DNA from 2 places in the Rhodoplanes sp. SY1 genome. Region 1 is predicted to be linked to the other one. Evidence: predicted binding sites of a transcription regulator. Region 1 holds the regulator's gene; the other holds the start of a gene.
What was found. The regulator LexA, encoded in region 1, represses DNA repair genes until DNA is damaged. The targets are predictions, from matches to a motif close to TGTTCNNNNTGTGTTCNG.
Positions count from the first base shown of each region.

Region 2: a site for LexA is predicted at 4,416-4,433, ahead of ABTU92_RS20415 (single-stranded DNA-binding protein). Genes of this name have one in related genera too.

Region 1 is NZ_JBEOMB010000025.1:23,904-31,382, reverse strand. It holds gene ABTU92_RS08380 (glutamine--tRNA ligase/YqeY domain fusion protein) at 1-1,323, shown strand, start outside; gene ABTU92_RS08375 (ComEC/Rec2 family competence protein) at 1,661-4,015, shown strand; gene lexA (transcriptional repressor LexA) at 4,031-4,747, opposite strand; gene glp (gephyrin-like molybdotransferase Glp) at 4,975-6,192, opposite strand; gene moaC (cyclic pyranopterin monophosphate synthase MoaC) at 6,192-6,719, opposite strand; gene trpC (indole-3-glycerol phosphate synthase TrpC) at 6,770-7,479, opposite strand, start outside.
Region 2 is NZ_JBEOMB010000082.1:85,193-92,671, reverse strand. It holds gene ABTU92_RS20435 (MarC family protein) at 1-106, shown strand, start outside; gene ipdC (indolepyruvate/phenylpyruvate decarboxylase) at 242-1,882, opposite strand; gene ABTU92_RS20425 (DUF4142 domain-containing protein) at 2,034-2,660, opposite strand; gene ABTU92_RS20420 (DUF4142 domain-containing protein) at 2,841-3,530, opposite strand; gene ABTU92_RS20415 (single-stranded DNA-binding protein) at 3,773-4,267, opposite strand; gene ABTU92_RS20410 (outer membrane protein) at 4,820-5,581, shown strand; gene ABTU92_RS20405 (outer membrane protein) at 6,049-6,858, shown strand; gene ABTU92_RS20400 (outer membrane protein) at 7,287-7,479, shown strand, end outside.

The sequences.
Region 1 (7,479 bases):
GCCGGCAAGGCCTATGTCGACGACCAGACCCAGGAGGAGATCCGCGTTACCCGCGGCACCCTCACCGAGCCCGGCACCGACAGCCCGTATCGCGATCGCAGCGTCGCCGAGAGCCTCGACCTGTTCCGCCGCATGCGGGCCGGCGAGTTCCCGAACGGCGCCCGCGTGCTGCGGGCCAAGATCGACATGGCGTCCGGCAACATCAACCTGCGCGACCCGGTGCTCTACCGGATCCTCCACGCCCATCATCCGCGCACCGGCAACGCCTGGTGCATCTATCCGAGCTACGACTTCGCGCACGGCCAGTCGGACGCGATCGAGCACATCACGCACTCGATCTGCACGCTGGAGTTCGAGGACCATCGGCCGCTGTACGACTGGTTCATCGAGAACCTGCCGGTGCCGTCGAAGCCGCGGCAGTACGAGTTCGCGCGGCTCAACATCACCTATCTGGTGCTGTCGAAGCGCGTGCTGACCACGCTGGTGCGCGAGAAGTACGTCACCGGCTGGACCGACCCGCGCATGCCGACGATCTCGGGCCTGCGCCGGCGCGGCGTGCCGGCCGAGGCGCTGCGCGACTTCGCCAAGCGCATCGGCGTCGCCAAGGCCAACAGCGTCGTCGACATGCAGATGCTCGATTTCTCCATTCGCGAGGTCTTGAACCGCACGGCCGAGCGCCGCATGGCGGTGCTCAAGCCGCTCAAGGTGGTGATCGAGAACTATCCGGAAGGGCAGAGCGAGACGCTGGAGGCCGTCAATCATCCCGACGACCCGAGCAAGGGGACGCGAAAGCTCACCTTCTCGCGCGAGATCTATGTCGAGCGCGAGGACTTTCAGGAAAGCCCGGTGAAGGGCTTCTTCCGCCTCTCGCCGGGCCGCGAGGTGCGGCTGCGCTGGGCCTATTTCATCACCTGCAAGGAGGTGGTGAAGGACGCCTCGGGCGAGGTGGTCGAGCTGCGCTGCACCTACGATCCGACGACCAAGGGCGGCAACGCGCCGGACGGCCGCAAGGTGAAGGCGACGATCCACTGGGTTTCGGCCATCGACTCGATCCCGGCCGAGGTGCGCGTCTACAACAACCTGTTCAAGAACCCGGCGCCGACGCCGGCGACCTTCGCCGAGGACCTCAACCCGCAGTCGCTCGAGGTCCTGACCGGCGCCCGGCTGGAGCCGTCGCTCGCCGACGTCCCGGTCGCGCAGGCGGTGCAGTTCGAGCGCCAGGGCTATTTCTGCCCGGACGAGGACTCGCGCCCCGGCGCGCTCGTCTTCAACCGCACCATCGGCCTGCGCGACACCTGGGCCAAGGTGCAGAGCGGCGGGTGAGGGGGACTTCAACCCTCTCGCTTTGACTCCTCTGCATTGCGCCGTCGGAGGTCTCGTGTCCCGGGCGCGGCGCAACGCGCCGCGAACCGGGACCCAGGGGCCACGGACGAGGGCTCGCCGTGCCGGTCGGCGTTCTGCGTCGTGCGGCCCGTCGTGCCGCCCTGGGCCCCGGCTCTGCGGCGCATCAGGCCTGCGGCCTGCCGCGCCTTGTCCGGGGCACGAAGCTATCCGTTCCCGCAGGAGAACGGTGACGGACTATCTGTTTTCGTTGTGTTCATCCTGAGTTTCCCGAAAAACTAGAATACGCTGCGGGCTCCAGCCAACCGCGGAGTGCCGCATGGCGGAGCCGGGCAGGGCGCCCGATTGGGCGCGCGAACGGGCGCGCGGGCGCGTCGGCGTCCTTCCGGTCGGCCCGCGGCCGCAGCCGGGGGCCGGGGCGGCGGGCGGCCGCGCCCTCCCCATGCCGCTGCCGGTGCGGCTGGGCGATCTCGCTCATGCGGCGGGCCGACGAATCGCCGGGTGGGCGGCCGTCGAGGTCGAGCCCGGGCGGCTGTTCCCGTGGCTGGCGATCGGCGTTGCCGCCGGCATCGTCCTCTATTTCGCCGCCGAGACCGAGCCGGCCTCGTGGGCGGCCGCGACGGCGCTCGCCGCCGCGCTCGGGCTCGTCGTCGCGACCCGCCGGCGCGCCGCCGTGTTCGCGGCCATCGGGATCGCTGCGGTCGCGACCGGCTTCCTCGCTGCGACCGTGCGGGGCCGCGTCGTCGACGCGCCGGTGCTGCGCCAGCCCGCTTTTGGGGCGAAGCTCACCGGCTTCGTGGAGAAGCGGGAGGAGCGTGAGAGGAGCGACCGCATCGTGCTGCGGGTCGGCTCGTTCGAGATGCCGCGCGGCGGACCGGTCGCCGCGGACGCGCGGCCGCAGCGCGTGCGGGTGTCGGTGCGCAAGGGCACGGCGCCGCCGGTCGGCGCCCATGTGGCGCTGACGGCGCGGCTGTCGCCCCCGCTCGCGCCCCTGCGGCCCGGCGGCTACGATTTTTCCCGCGATCTCTGGTTCCACGGCATCGGCGCGTCCGGCTTCGCGCTCGGTGCCGTGCGGCCGACGCCGGCCCCGGGCCCGCCGGACCTCGGCCTGCGAGCGGCCGCCGCGATCGATGATTTGCGCGAAAGCATCGACGCGCGAATCCGCGCGGCGCTGCCGGGCGACGCCGGCGCCATCGCCTCGGCCCTGATCACCGGCAAGCGCGACGCCATCTCGGCCTCGGTCAACGACGCCATGTACGTGTCGAGCCTCGCCCATGTGCTGTCGATCTCGGGCTATCACATGGCCGTGGTCGCCGGCCTCGTCTTCGTGGTGCTGCGGGCCGGGCTCGCGCTGGTGCCGCGGCTCGCCCTGACGCGGCCGATCAAGAAATGGGCGGCCGGCGCCGCGCTCGTCGCGGCGGCCTTCTACCTGATCCTGTCGGGCGCCGAGGTCGCGACCCAGCGCGCCTTCGTGATGACGGCGATCGTGCTGTTCGGTGTGATGCTCGACCGCCGCGCCGTCACGCTGCGCACCCTCGCCGTCGCGGCCCTCGCCGTGATGCTGCTCACCCCCGAGGCGGTCGTGCATCCGAGCTTCCAGATGAGCTTTGCCGCGACGCTGGCGCTCGTCGCCGTCTACGAGAAGGGGCTGCCGTGGCTCGCCGCGGCGCCGCGAAGCCGGCTCGCCGCGCGGCTGGCGCTGTGGGGCGCCCGCGAGGTGGTCGCCTTGCTCGTCGCCTCCCTGGTCGCCGGGCTCGCGACCACGATCTTCGCGGCCTATCACTTCCACCGCGTCGCGCCCTACGGCGTGCTCGCCAATCTCGGCGCCATGCCGGTGGTCTCCGGCTTCGTGATGCCGGTCGGGATCGTCGCGCTCGTCGCCATGCCGTTCGGCTTCGACGGTCCGCTGTGGCGCCTGATGGGCGCCGGCATCGACTGGATGACGGTCGTGGCCCAGTGGGTCGCGGCGCTGCCGGGCGCGGTCGGCCGCGTGCCGGCCTTCGGGGCCGACGCGCTCCTCGTCGCGACCGCCGGCCTCGTCGTCGTGGCGCTGCTGCGCACGCCACTGCGGTGGACGGGCGCAGTCCTGCTCGGCGTCGCCATGCTGCTCGCCGGTGCTTCGGAAAAGCCCGACGTGCTGATCGCGCCGAGCGGCGAGGCGGTGGCGGTGCGCGGCGCCGACGGCCGACTTACGGTGCTGCGCATCGGCAGCCTGAACTTCGCGGCGCGCGACTGGCTCTCCGGCGACGCCGACGCGCGCCCGCCCGATGGACCCGACGTCGCGGCGGGCTTCGCCTGCGATCCGTCCGGCTGCGTCGCCCGCCTGTCCGATGGCGCGGCCGTCGCGGTGGCCCGCACGGCCGAGAGCTTCGCCGACGACTGCGCCCGCGCGGCCCTGATCGTCGCGCTGCGCGATCCGCCGGAGGGCTGTCGGGCGACCGTGATCGACCGCGCCATGCTGAAGGACACGGGCGCGCTGGCGCTGCGGCGGACCGGGGATGGCTTCGCGGTCACCCGCGCCCGCGCGCCGGGCTACGACCGTCCGTGGTCGCCGACGCCGACCGCCGCGGCTCGGCCCGCTGTTCCTTCTGCCGGCGGCACGGCCGCAGGCGCGTCCCGCTCGGCTCCTCCGCCCGATGCCACCCCGGCGATCGAGGACATCGAGCCGGACTGAGCGTTGCTCCGCCGCTCAGTACCGCCGCATCAGGCCGACCAGCTTGCCCTGGATGCGCACCCGGTTGGGGGGGAGGATGCGCACCTCGTAGGAGGCGTTGGCGGGCTCCAGCGCGATCGAGGCGCCGCGGCGGCGGAAGCGCTTGAGCGTCGCCTCCTCCTCGTCGACCAGGGCGACGACGATGTCGCCCGTGTCGGCGTTCTCGGAGCGGCGGATCAGCGCGATGTCGCCGTCGAGGATGCCGGCGTCGATCATCGAGTCGCCGCGCACCTCGAGGGCAAAATGGTCGCCGGCGCTCAGAAGCTCGGGCGGGACGTTGATGATCGAGCTCTTGGTCTGGATCGCCTCGATCGGGGTGCCGGCGGCGATCCGGCCCATCACCGGCACGGCGACGGGGCGCGCCGTGTCCTCGTCCTGCGGCTGCGGGGCGGGCGGCCGGACCCGGCCGAGATTGCCCTCGATGACGCTCGGCGTGAAGCCGCGGGCGCGCCCGCCCGCCATGACGCCGTGGCCGACCGACTCGGGCAGCTTGATCACCTCGATGGCACGCGCCCGGTTGGGCAGGCGGCGGATGAAGCCGCGCTCCTCCAGCGCCGTGATCAGGCGGTGGATGCCGGACTTGGAGCGCAGGTCGAGCGCGTCCTTCATCTCGTCGAAGGAGGGCGGCACGCCGCTTTCCTTCAGGCGTTCGTGGATGAACCGCAACAGCTCGAACTGCTTCCGCGTCAACATGCGTCGTCCCCCGGGGCTTGCTCGGGCAGTGCATCGCAGCCGCCTAAACAAATCATGAACATACCCTATATGTTCGGCATGTGTTCTGCAACCTTTTAATGGTGGCCGGGGGAATCGACGGGTCGCGGCGAATGTTGGTTAGCCCTAAGGAGCGGTTCGCGCGAGCAAAACCGGCGCGGGCCGCTCCCGCCGCCGCGCCGCACGGACGCGCAGCGCGGCCCGGCCGCTCAGGCCGGCAGCCGAATCACGCGGCACGGTCCGCCGGCCGCGACGGCCGGCGCGTGCGGCGGCCGCATCAAGAGGCCGTCGGCGAGGCCGAGCGGGGCGAGCAGCGAGGAGTCCTGATCCGTCACCGGCGTCGCGACGAGTCGCCCCTCGGCATCGCTCGACAGCGTCGCGCGCAAGAAATCGGCGCGCTCGTCGTTGGCTTTCAGGTCGGCGCCGGCGATCGCCGGCTCGTCTGCGATCGTGAGATCGGCGCGGCCCTGCAGGCGGCGCAGCAGCGGCACCAGGAACAGCACCGCGGTGACGAAGGACGACACCGGATTGCCGGGCAGGCCGAGCACGTGGATGTCGCCGAGGCGGCCGCTCATCAGCGGCCGGCCGGGCCGCATGGCGATCTTCCAGAACGCGAGCTGCATCCCCTCGGCCGCCAGCGCCTTCTGCACCAGATCGTAGTCGCCGACCGAGGCGCCGCCGGTGGTCACCAGCACGTCGACGCCTTCTTGGCGGGCGCGCCGGATCGCCGCGACGGTGTCGTCCAGCCGGTCCGGCGCGATGCCGAGATCGATCGTGGCGGCGCCCTCGTGGCGGGCCAGCGCCGCGATGGCGAAGCCGTTCGAATACACGATCTGGCCCGGGGCGGGCGAAGTGCCGGGCGGCACCAGCTCGTCGCCGGTGGCGAGCAGGCCGACGCGCGGCCGGCGATGCACCGGCACGGCCGCGTGGTTCATGGCGGCGGCGAGTGCGAGGTCGCGCATCGAGAGGCGGCGGCCGGCGCGCAGCAGCACGGTGCCGGTCGAAAAGTCGCGGCCGCGGTTGCGGACGTGACGGCCCAAGAATCCGGCGGCGGCCGAGACGGTCACGGTGTCGCCGTCGCGGGTGGCGTTCTCCTGGACCACCACGGTATCGGCGCCCGCCGGCATCACGCCGCCGGTGAAGATGCGGGCCGCTTCGCCTTGGCCGACCGCACCGTCGAACGGCCGCCCGGCCGGCACCTCGCCGATCACCCGCAGCCGGGCGCCGGGCGCCGTCACGTCGGCGAACCGCACCGCGTAGCCGTCCATGGCGGAGACGTCGTCGGGCGGCTGGGTGCGCAGCGCCGTGAGATCCGCGGCGAGCACGCGGCCGTGCGCGTCGCCGACCGGCACGCTCTCGGCCGGCAGCGGCACGGCGCGCTCCAGCACCCGCGCGAGGGCCTCGGTGACCGACAGGGGAGCGGCCATCAGGCGTCTCCGCCGCCGCCGGCGGCCTGGCCGGTGCCGGGCTGGTCGGCGCGGTAGTGGCCGGACTTGCCGCCCTGCTTCTCGAGGAGGCGCACGCCCTCGATGCGCATGCCGCGCTCCACCGCCTTGACCATGTCGTAGATGGTCAGGCACGCGACCGACACGGCGGTCAGCGCCTCCATCTCGACGCCGGTCTGGCCACCGACCTGGACGGTCGCGGTCACGCGCAGGCCGGGTAGCGCGGGCTCGGGCGTGATCTCCACCTCGGCCTTGGTGATCATCAGCGGATGGCAGAGCGGGATCAGCTCGTGCGTCCTCTTCGCCGCCATGATGCCGGCGACGCGGGCGACGCCGAGCACGTCGCCCTTCTTGGCGTCGCCGCGCAGCACGAGGTCGAGCGTCGCGGCCGTCATCACGACGCGACCTTCGGCGACGGCGACGCGCTTGGTCGAGGCCTTGTCGGAGACGTCGACCATGCGGGCCTCGCCGCGCGCGCCGATATGGGTGAGCTGCGGCTCGTCGGTCATGCGGGGGGTCCGGGTTGGTTCGCCGAGCAGTGTCGTTGCGGGGCGGGGGATCACTCGGCGGCCGGCGCGGCGGCGCCGCGGCCGAGCAGGGTGCGGGTCGCCGCCGTCACGTCGTCCTGGCGCATCAGGCTCTCGCCGATCAGATAGGTCGAGATGCCGACGCGCGCGAGCCGCGCGAGATCGGCGGGCGTGAAGATTCCGCTCTCGCCGACCAGCACGCGGTCCTTCGGCACCAGCGGCGCGAGGCGCTCGGAGACCTCGAGCTTCGTCTCGAAGGTCTTGAGGTCGCGGTTGTTGATGCCGACGAGCCGGGACTTCAAGCGCAGGGCGCGCTCCAGCTCGGCCTCGTCGTGCACCTCGATCAGCGCGTCCATGCCGTGCTCGGCCGCGGTCTCCTCGAGGTCGCGGGCGGTGCGGTCGTCGACGGCCGCCATGATGATCAGGATGCAGTCGGCGCCGAGCGCCCGCGCCTCCACGACTTGATAGGGGTCGTAGAGGAAGTCCTTGCGGATCACCGGCAGGGCCGTCGCGGCGCGGGCCGCGATCAGGTGGTCGGGGCGGCCCTGGAAGCTCGGGCCGTCGGTGAGCACCGAGAGGCAGGTCGCGCCGCCCGCCTCGTAGGCGCGGGCGAGCGCCGGCGGGTCGAAGTCGGCGCGGATCAGCCCGCGCGACGGGCTCGCCTTCTTGATCTCGGCGATGAGCGCCGGCTGGTGGCGCGCCAGCCGCCGCTCGATGTCGCGCAAAAAGCCGCGCGGCGGCG
Region 2 (7,479 bases), on a different contig from region 1:
CCTCGGCATCACCGGCAATGTCGTGCTGTCGCGCCTGCTCGGGGTGCTTTTGGCCGCGCTCGCCGTGCAATACGTGATCGACGGGGCCAAGGCCGTGTGGGGGTGAGAAGGCGCCCGCCGGATCCCGTGGCACGTCACCCGTAGCCCGCATGGAGCGCAGCGGAATGCGGGGTCGTCGCGGGAGGTTCGGTCGGGGCAATCCCGCGTTCCGCTGCGCTCCACGCGGGCTAAGGCGCTGCCACTAACCGGCCTGCCGGTCCCGCGCGCTCTTCAGGCCCGAGACGAAGCGGGCGAGCGTGCGCGACGTCACCCCGCGCGGGATCATCGCCTCGATCAGCGAGAAGACGCCGCGGCGGGCGACGGCGCGCTCCAGCGCGGCGGCGAGATCCTTGCGGGTCGAGACCCGCTCACCATGGCCGCCGAGCGACGGCGCAGCCGCCGCGAAAGTCCAGTCGGACAGGTCGTTGAACTTCGATTCCGGTTGAAAGACCCGGAGCATCTCCCAGCTCGCATTGTTGAAAACAATCACGATCGGATCGAGGCCGTAGCGCCGGCAGTTGCCCAGCTCCCAGCCGGTCATCTGGAAGGCGCCGTCGCCGACCAGGATCAGCGGCCGCGTCCCGGTCGCCGCCGCGACCCCGATGCCGGCCGGCACGCCGAACCCCATGCCGGCGTAGTAGCCGGGCGCGGCCAGCGCCGTGTTGTCGATCTCCATGGCCGTGAACAGGCAGTCGCCGATGTCGGAGGCCATCGGCATCGGGCCGTGGCGGTCGAACAGATCGTTGAGGGCGGTCGCGATGTCGGTGGGGGCGAGCGGCCGGTCGTCGGCGACGAGGCCGCGGGGATAAGCCTCGAAGGGCGGCAGGCTCCGCGGCTTCGGGGCGACGTCTCCTTCGGTGCGGCCGAGCAGCGCCGTGACCAAGTCCTCGATCGGCAGGTCCGGATAGACGTGATGGCCGACCCGCACGCTCCGGTCGATCGCCAGCACCGTGTGGCGCCAGTCGAAGCGCTTCTCCGACAGCGCGAAATTGGTGTCGCACAGGATCACGCCGAGAAGCAGGAGGGCGTCGGCATCCTCGACCAGGCGGGTCACGGCGGGGTCGCCGGCACTGCCCAGATACGTCCCGCGCAGCACGTCGGGCGCCTGCTGCAGCAGGCCCCGTCCCATGAAGGTCGTCACCACCGGGATGCCGAGCCGGCGCGCCAGTGTCGCCACGGCGGCCTCGATGCCGTAGCGGCGGACCTCGACGTCGACGACGATCACGGGCGACGCCGCACGGCCGAGCAGCGCGACGATCTCGGCCGCGCATTCGGCGAGCGCGTCGGCCTCCGCGGGGCGCGGCGGCAGCACCGGCACGGGCGCGACCTCCACGTCGACCATGTCGCGCGGCAGCTCGATATAGACGGGCAGCGAGCGCTCGCGGGCGCTCCGCAGCACCCGGGCGATCTCGTGCGGCGCGGTCGCCGGATCGTCGAGCACGGCCTGGTCGCAGGTGATCTCGCGGAACACCGCGAATTGGGTGTCGACACTGCGCGCCTGGTGATGCAGCAACAGGCCGCTCGCCCGCTCGCGCGCCCCCGGTGCGCCCGCGACGACGACGACGGGCGAGCGCTCCGCATAGGCGCCGGCGACCGCGTTGACGACGTTGAACGCCCCCGCCCCGTAGGTGACCACCGCGACCCCGATACCGGACCGGTAGCGCGCCGCCGCGTCCGCCGCGAAGCCGACGGCCGGCTCGTGGCTCAACGTGAAGCACGGCAGGATCGCCGTCTCCTCGACGATCTTGAAGAACGGCAGGACGAAATCGCCCGGGATGCCGAACAGCTCGCGGGCACCGTGGTCCTTCAGGCCCTGCAGGAGGGCGGTCGCGAGTCTCGGCATTCCGGGCTCCTCGGGCGCGGTCTTGACGCCCCGCCGGCGACTGCGCACGGAGACTCGGAAGCGTCACGCCCAAATCAGGAGAGCACGTTTCGGGCCACGCCGGGAGCCGCCGACCCGGCGACTGCACCGGGCCGGCCGAGACACGAGACCGTCAGTTCAACGCCTGCGCCATGTCGAGGTGATGCTTGAGCGCGGGCAGCGTGGTGTCGGCCCACTGCTTCAGCTCGGGATTGTCGCCGCTCCGAGCATAGGCCTGGAACAGCGCCACGGCGTCGCGGTGAGCATCACGCTGCATCTTGATATAGGCGTCCCGGAACGCCGCGCCGTCCAGGGCACGGAGCTGATCGACCTTGGCCCGGTGGGCGGCATCGAGGTCGGTCGGCAGAGTCGCATCGATCTTGGCGCTCTCCCGCAGGCCGCGCAGTTCGTCCGCGGTCTTGAGGTGGGCGAGGATCATCTGGTCGGCGAAGTCGAGCTCGCCCGGATTGGTCTTGGCGCGGGCGATCCGGCTCGTCTCGATCTCGAACAGGTTGCCGATCGCGGCCTTCTGGACGAACTCGGCGGTCGGGATCGGAGCTGTCGCGGCGCCGGACGACGCCTCGGCCCGCTGGGACGCGGTGCCGAGCACCGCCCCGACCGACGCCGCGGTGGGCATGTCGCCCACGCCCGGACCACGGCTCCACAGCGCAAACAGCACGAATGCGAGCCCGGCGACGAACAGCACGTAGATGTTGTAGTCGCGCGTCGGCCGCGGCCGGGCCTGAGAAAGATCGGTCATGTGGTCCCTCCGATGAATTCGGGAGTCGCTGCCCGCCGTCGCGGCCCGCCGCGATCCCTCGCTGCCGGAGGAAGTGGCGTTTGTACCTCCCGGTTCCCGCCGCGACGACGCGGCGGCCGGATTTTTGGCCGCGGCGTTTCGCCCCGTCATCGCGGGGCGAGCAGCCGGGCGGGAGCGCGATCAGTCGAGCTTCTCGGCCATGCCGAGATGCTGCTTCAGCTCCGGCAGCGTCTTCTCGGCCCACTGCTTCAGCTCGGCATTGTCGCCGCTCTGCGCATAGGAGGTGAACAGCGCCACGGCGTCCTGATGGGCCTGCACCTGCATCTGCTGGTAGGCCTTCTCGAACGCGTCGCCGGAGAGCCCGCGCAGCTGCTCGAGCTTCTGGGTGTGCGCCTGATCGAGCCCGGTCGGCACCTCCGCCTGCACCTTGCCGCTCTGGACGAGGCTCTTCAGCTCGTTCGAGGTCTTGGTGTGGGCCTGGATCATCGTGTTGGAGAAAGCGCGCCCTTCGCGGTCCGCCTTCTCGCGGGCGAGCTGGCTCGACTGGATCTCGAACATGTCGCCGAGCGCCGCCCGGCGGACAAAATCGGCGGTCGACACGCCGGCCGTGCCGGCCGGCGCGGCGCCGGTCGTCTGGCTCTGGCCCGTCGTCTGAGCCTGGCCGGTCGTTTGCCCGGCGTGCGGCATGCCACCCTGCTGGTGGCCCGGTTGGGCGGTCTGGCCCTGCCCCAGGGTTCCGGCGGGCGGCGCCGGCTGGTTGCCGGTGGTGGGCGGCACGGGCCCCGGGCCGGCGGGGTTGCCGAGCTGCTGGGCGATGGACGGCGTGCCGGAGAGCGCCAGCACGGTGGTGAGAAGCAGCAGTTTTCGCATCGGGTCGGCCTCGTCTGGACGAAGGCGCGGGGTCGCGCCCCCTCTGTCCGGGGCCAATCCAGGATGCATCCGTCAGTTCCGACACCACCCTGCGATGGTGGCGCGCGCGGTGCCGCACCGGAGGCCGGCACCGGCGTCCTCCGGTGTCATCGGCTCAGCTCACCGCAGTCCGTCCGGAGAGCATCGTCTGTTCGGACCGACCAGGCGGGGCGCATGCCGCGCCGCCTCGGGTCCGACTCGTCTCAGAACGGGATGTCGTCGTCGAGATCGTCGCGGCGCGACGAGGCGGCCGGCGCCGGCCGGCGCTCGCGGCTCGGCGCGGGACCGCTGGCGCCGAAGTCGTCGCCGCCCTGCTCGTAGCCGCCGCCACCGCCGCCGCCCTCGCCACGGCCGTCGAGCATCGTCAGCACCGAGTTGAAGCCCTGCAGAACGACCTCGGTCGAGTACCGGTCCTGGCCGGACTGATCCTGCCATTTCCGCGTCTGGAGAGCGCCTTCGATGTAAACCTTCGCGCCCTTCTTCAAGTACTGCTCGGCCACCCGGCAGAGCCCCTCGTTGAAGATGACCACGCGATGCCACTCGGTCTTCTCGCGCCGTTCGCCGGACGCCTTGTCGCGCCAGGTCTCCGACGTCGCGATGCGCAGGTTGGCGATCGGGCGTCCGTCCTGGGTGCGGCGAATCTCCGGGTCGGCCCCGAGATTGCCGATGAGAATGACTTTGTTGACCGAACCCGCCATGCGCCTCTCCACTCCTTACGACGCTTCGCCTTGGAACCATATGGGACGCCGCCGGCCACAGACGGGCCGGGCGCGTCGCGGAGCGCGCCACACCCTACCCTTTATCGACACCGCAACAAGCCGGCGACGCGGCTTGTCCACACGTCGATGTTCCTCGTATGTTCTTTTAGCGCCACGCTGTTGCTGAGGCAAGCCGGGGCACCCTTGCAGCACCGCAACGCGGCATCCGATCACGGGAGCGTGAACGATCACGGGAGCGTGAACACGGTGGCCGAACCGGGAGCCGAACACGCAGCCAGGCGCCGCGCGGCTGCCTCGAAACGAACCCACACGGAGGTGACTTCATGCGGCATTTCAGGACGTTCATGCACCCTGGATCGGGGCGACGCCGAGCCGGATCGTGGCATGGCTTAACCCGAATAGGAATGCCACAAAGCTGCCACAACTCCACGTTCCCCGACGCTGTGGCATAATTGTCACCACGGCCCTGGCGATTCCTCCTAGTTTCCGCCTCGGGACTTCGGTGTTTCTTCTCGGAAGGAGGGGCCGTTTATGAAGAAGATCCTGCTCGCTACTGTTGTTGCGTTCGGCTTTGCCGGCGCTGCTTCGGCCGCGGACCTGCCGGCGCGCATGCCGGTGAAGGCGCCGCCGGTCATCGCTCCGGTGTTCTCGTGGACCGGCTGCTACATCGGCGGCTACGTCGGTGGCGCGTGGTCGGCCGATGACGCGACCGCGTATCCCTACACCTCGGGCGTCGCGACGTCGTTTCCGGGCTACGCCTACAATGTCGACTCGAGCTTCATCGGCGGCGGCACGCTGGGCTGCAACTGGCAGCCGGTCGGCTCGCCGTTCGTGCTCGGCCTCGAGGGCGAAGTCGGCTATCTGAGCCTCGAAGGCTCGGCCTACGATCCTATCGCGGGAGCCGGCTACTATGCCTCGAGCAAGGCCGGCGACTGGTACGGCATGATCACCGGCCGTCTCGGCTACTCGTGGGATCGCGCCCTGCTCTACGTGAAGGGCGGCGTGGCCTTCGTCGACGTCGAGAGCACCTACACGATCCCGACGGGCTCGATCTCGCTCAGCGATACCGTGGCTACCTGGACGGTCGGCGGCGGCCTTGAGTGGGCCTTCGACATGAACTGGAGCATCAAGGCCGAGTACATGTATATCGGCCTCGACGAGACCCACACGGGATGCGTGTCGACGCTTGCTCGCGGCTGCTTCTCGCAGGACGTCGGCGGCATCCACACCGCCAAGGTCGGCCTGAACTACCGCTTCGGCGGCTTCGGCGCTCCGGTCGTCGCGAAGTACTGAGCCTTTCGACATTCTGTCGAGCGGAAGCCCCGGGGAAACCCGGGGCTTTTTGCTGTTCGGGACGGCCGCCGCACGGGCCCGCCGACCGGAGCGGATCGCGGGTCGCCGGAGCCGGTCCACGCATCACCCCTGCCGAGTCACGCGTTCCCTGCCGGTCGATGAAGATCCCTCCTCGCCGTCCTGGGCACCCGAAACGGCTGTCCAGATCATCGGCGGGTCACGTCCTGCTTCGTCCGCTGCGGCCACGCGACTCGCCGGCCCACGTGTTCGAACACGGAGACGTCGAAACTGTTATCGAGGTAATTAATAACCTAAATGTCGGCCAACGAACAAAGGCGATTGTCTCGCGGTGGTATTCGACGGCTTTTTCTTTTAAGTAACGGAATGTCTTGTTGCCTTTATGTCACCCTCGGGATGCGTATTCGTCCTAAGCTTTCTTCATCGATACCAACCAACGGGGGGTCATCATGAAGAAGCTCCTTCTCGCGACGGCGGCGATCCTGGCGACGGGCGCCATGGCACAAGCCGCCGACCTGCCGGCCCGGATGCCGGTCAAAGCACCGCCGGTCGTCGCTCCGGTGTTCTCGTGGACCGGCTGCTACATCGGCGGCTTCGCCGGCGGCGCGTGGAGCGCCGACGACAACGTCAACACCACCTACAGCACGGTCGTTGGGTTCCCGACGCGCGCCTACGGCTACAGCAGCGACTCGAGTTTCATCGGTGGCGGCACGCTGGGCTGCAACTGGCAGCCCGCGGGCTCGCCTTTCGTGCTCGGCCTGGAGGGCGAAGTCGGATACATCAGCCTCGAAAGCTCCGCTTTCGACCCGACGATCCCTCCGGCCCTCGGTTCGATCGTGTCGTCGACCAAGGTCGGCGACTGGTACTCGATGGTCACGGGCCGGCTCGGCTATTCGTGGGACCGGGCGATGATCTACGTGAAGGGCGGCGTCGCGTTCGTCGACGTCGAGACCGCGATCGGCGCCACCTTCCCGGCTACCGTTCCGGGCGGGCCGGCCGCGGCTTTCGCCGGCGCCGTCTCGGACACCATCGCGACTTGGACGGTCGGCGGCGGCATCGAGTGGGCCTTCGACATGAACTGGAGCATCAAGGCCGAGTACATGTATATCGGCCTCGACGAGACCCAGACGCTGTGCGGAGGCGGGGTCGTCGTGCCGACGACCACCTGCTTCAGCAACGACATCGGCGGCATCCACACCGCCAAGGTCGGCCTCAACTACCGCTTCGGCGGCGGCGCCCCGCTGGTCGCGCGCTACTGACCGGCGGCGCCGCGGAGCTTCGCGACACCGAACGTCCCGATCCCGAAGGGTCGCCACGCCCCGCTCCGCGACACCGAACCGCCACGACGGAACCAAGGCCCCGGGCACGCCCGGGGCCTTTTCGCGAGACCGGTCCCGGATGGTGGTGTCGCAGCCGCGGCAGGCCGCGAACATTTCGGTGGCGCCTGGCGCCTGCGGAACGATCGACGCCCGGTCGGGCTCGGTCGCCGCGCCTAGTCCAATCGGTATCGCCGATCCCCAAAGTCTTGTCCCGATGAGATTCTTGTTCTTTCAGTGCGACCCGGCGGGCTAGCCGTATGAGTGCACGGTCAACAATCGATGCACTCGAGGTTGTGGCGTAAATGTCACCATCCACAACCTGAATCGCGATACGGTACGGCATCGCTTCAATGAGAGGGGGGTTCTCCATGAAGAAGCTTCTGCTGGGTACGGTCGCTCTGATCGCGATCGCCGGGACTGCGAGCGCCGCCGACCTTCGGATGCCCGTGAAAGCTCCTCCGGTCATCGCTCCGGTGTTCTCGTGGACTGGCTGCTACATCGGCGGCTACGTCGGCGGCGCGTGGGCTGGAAACGACGCTGCCGCTTACGACTACGGTGTGT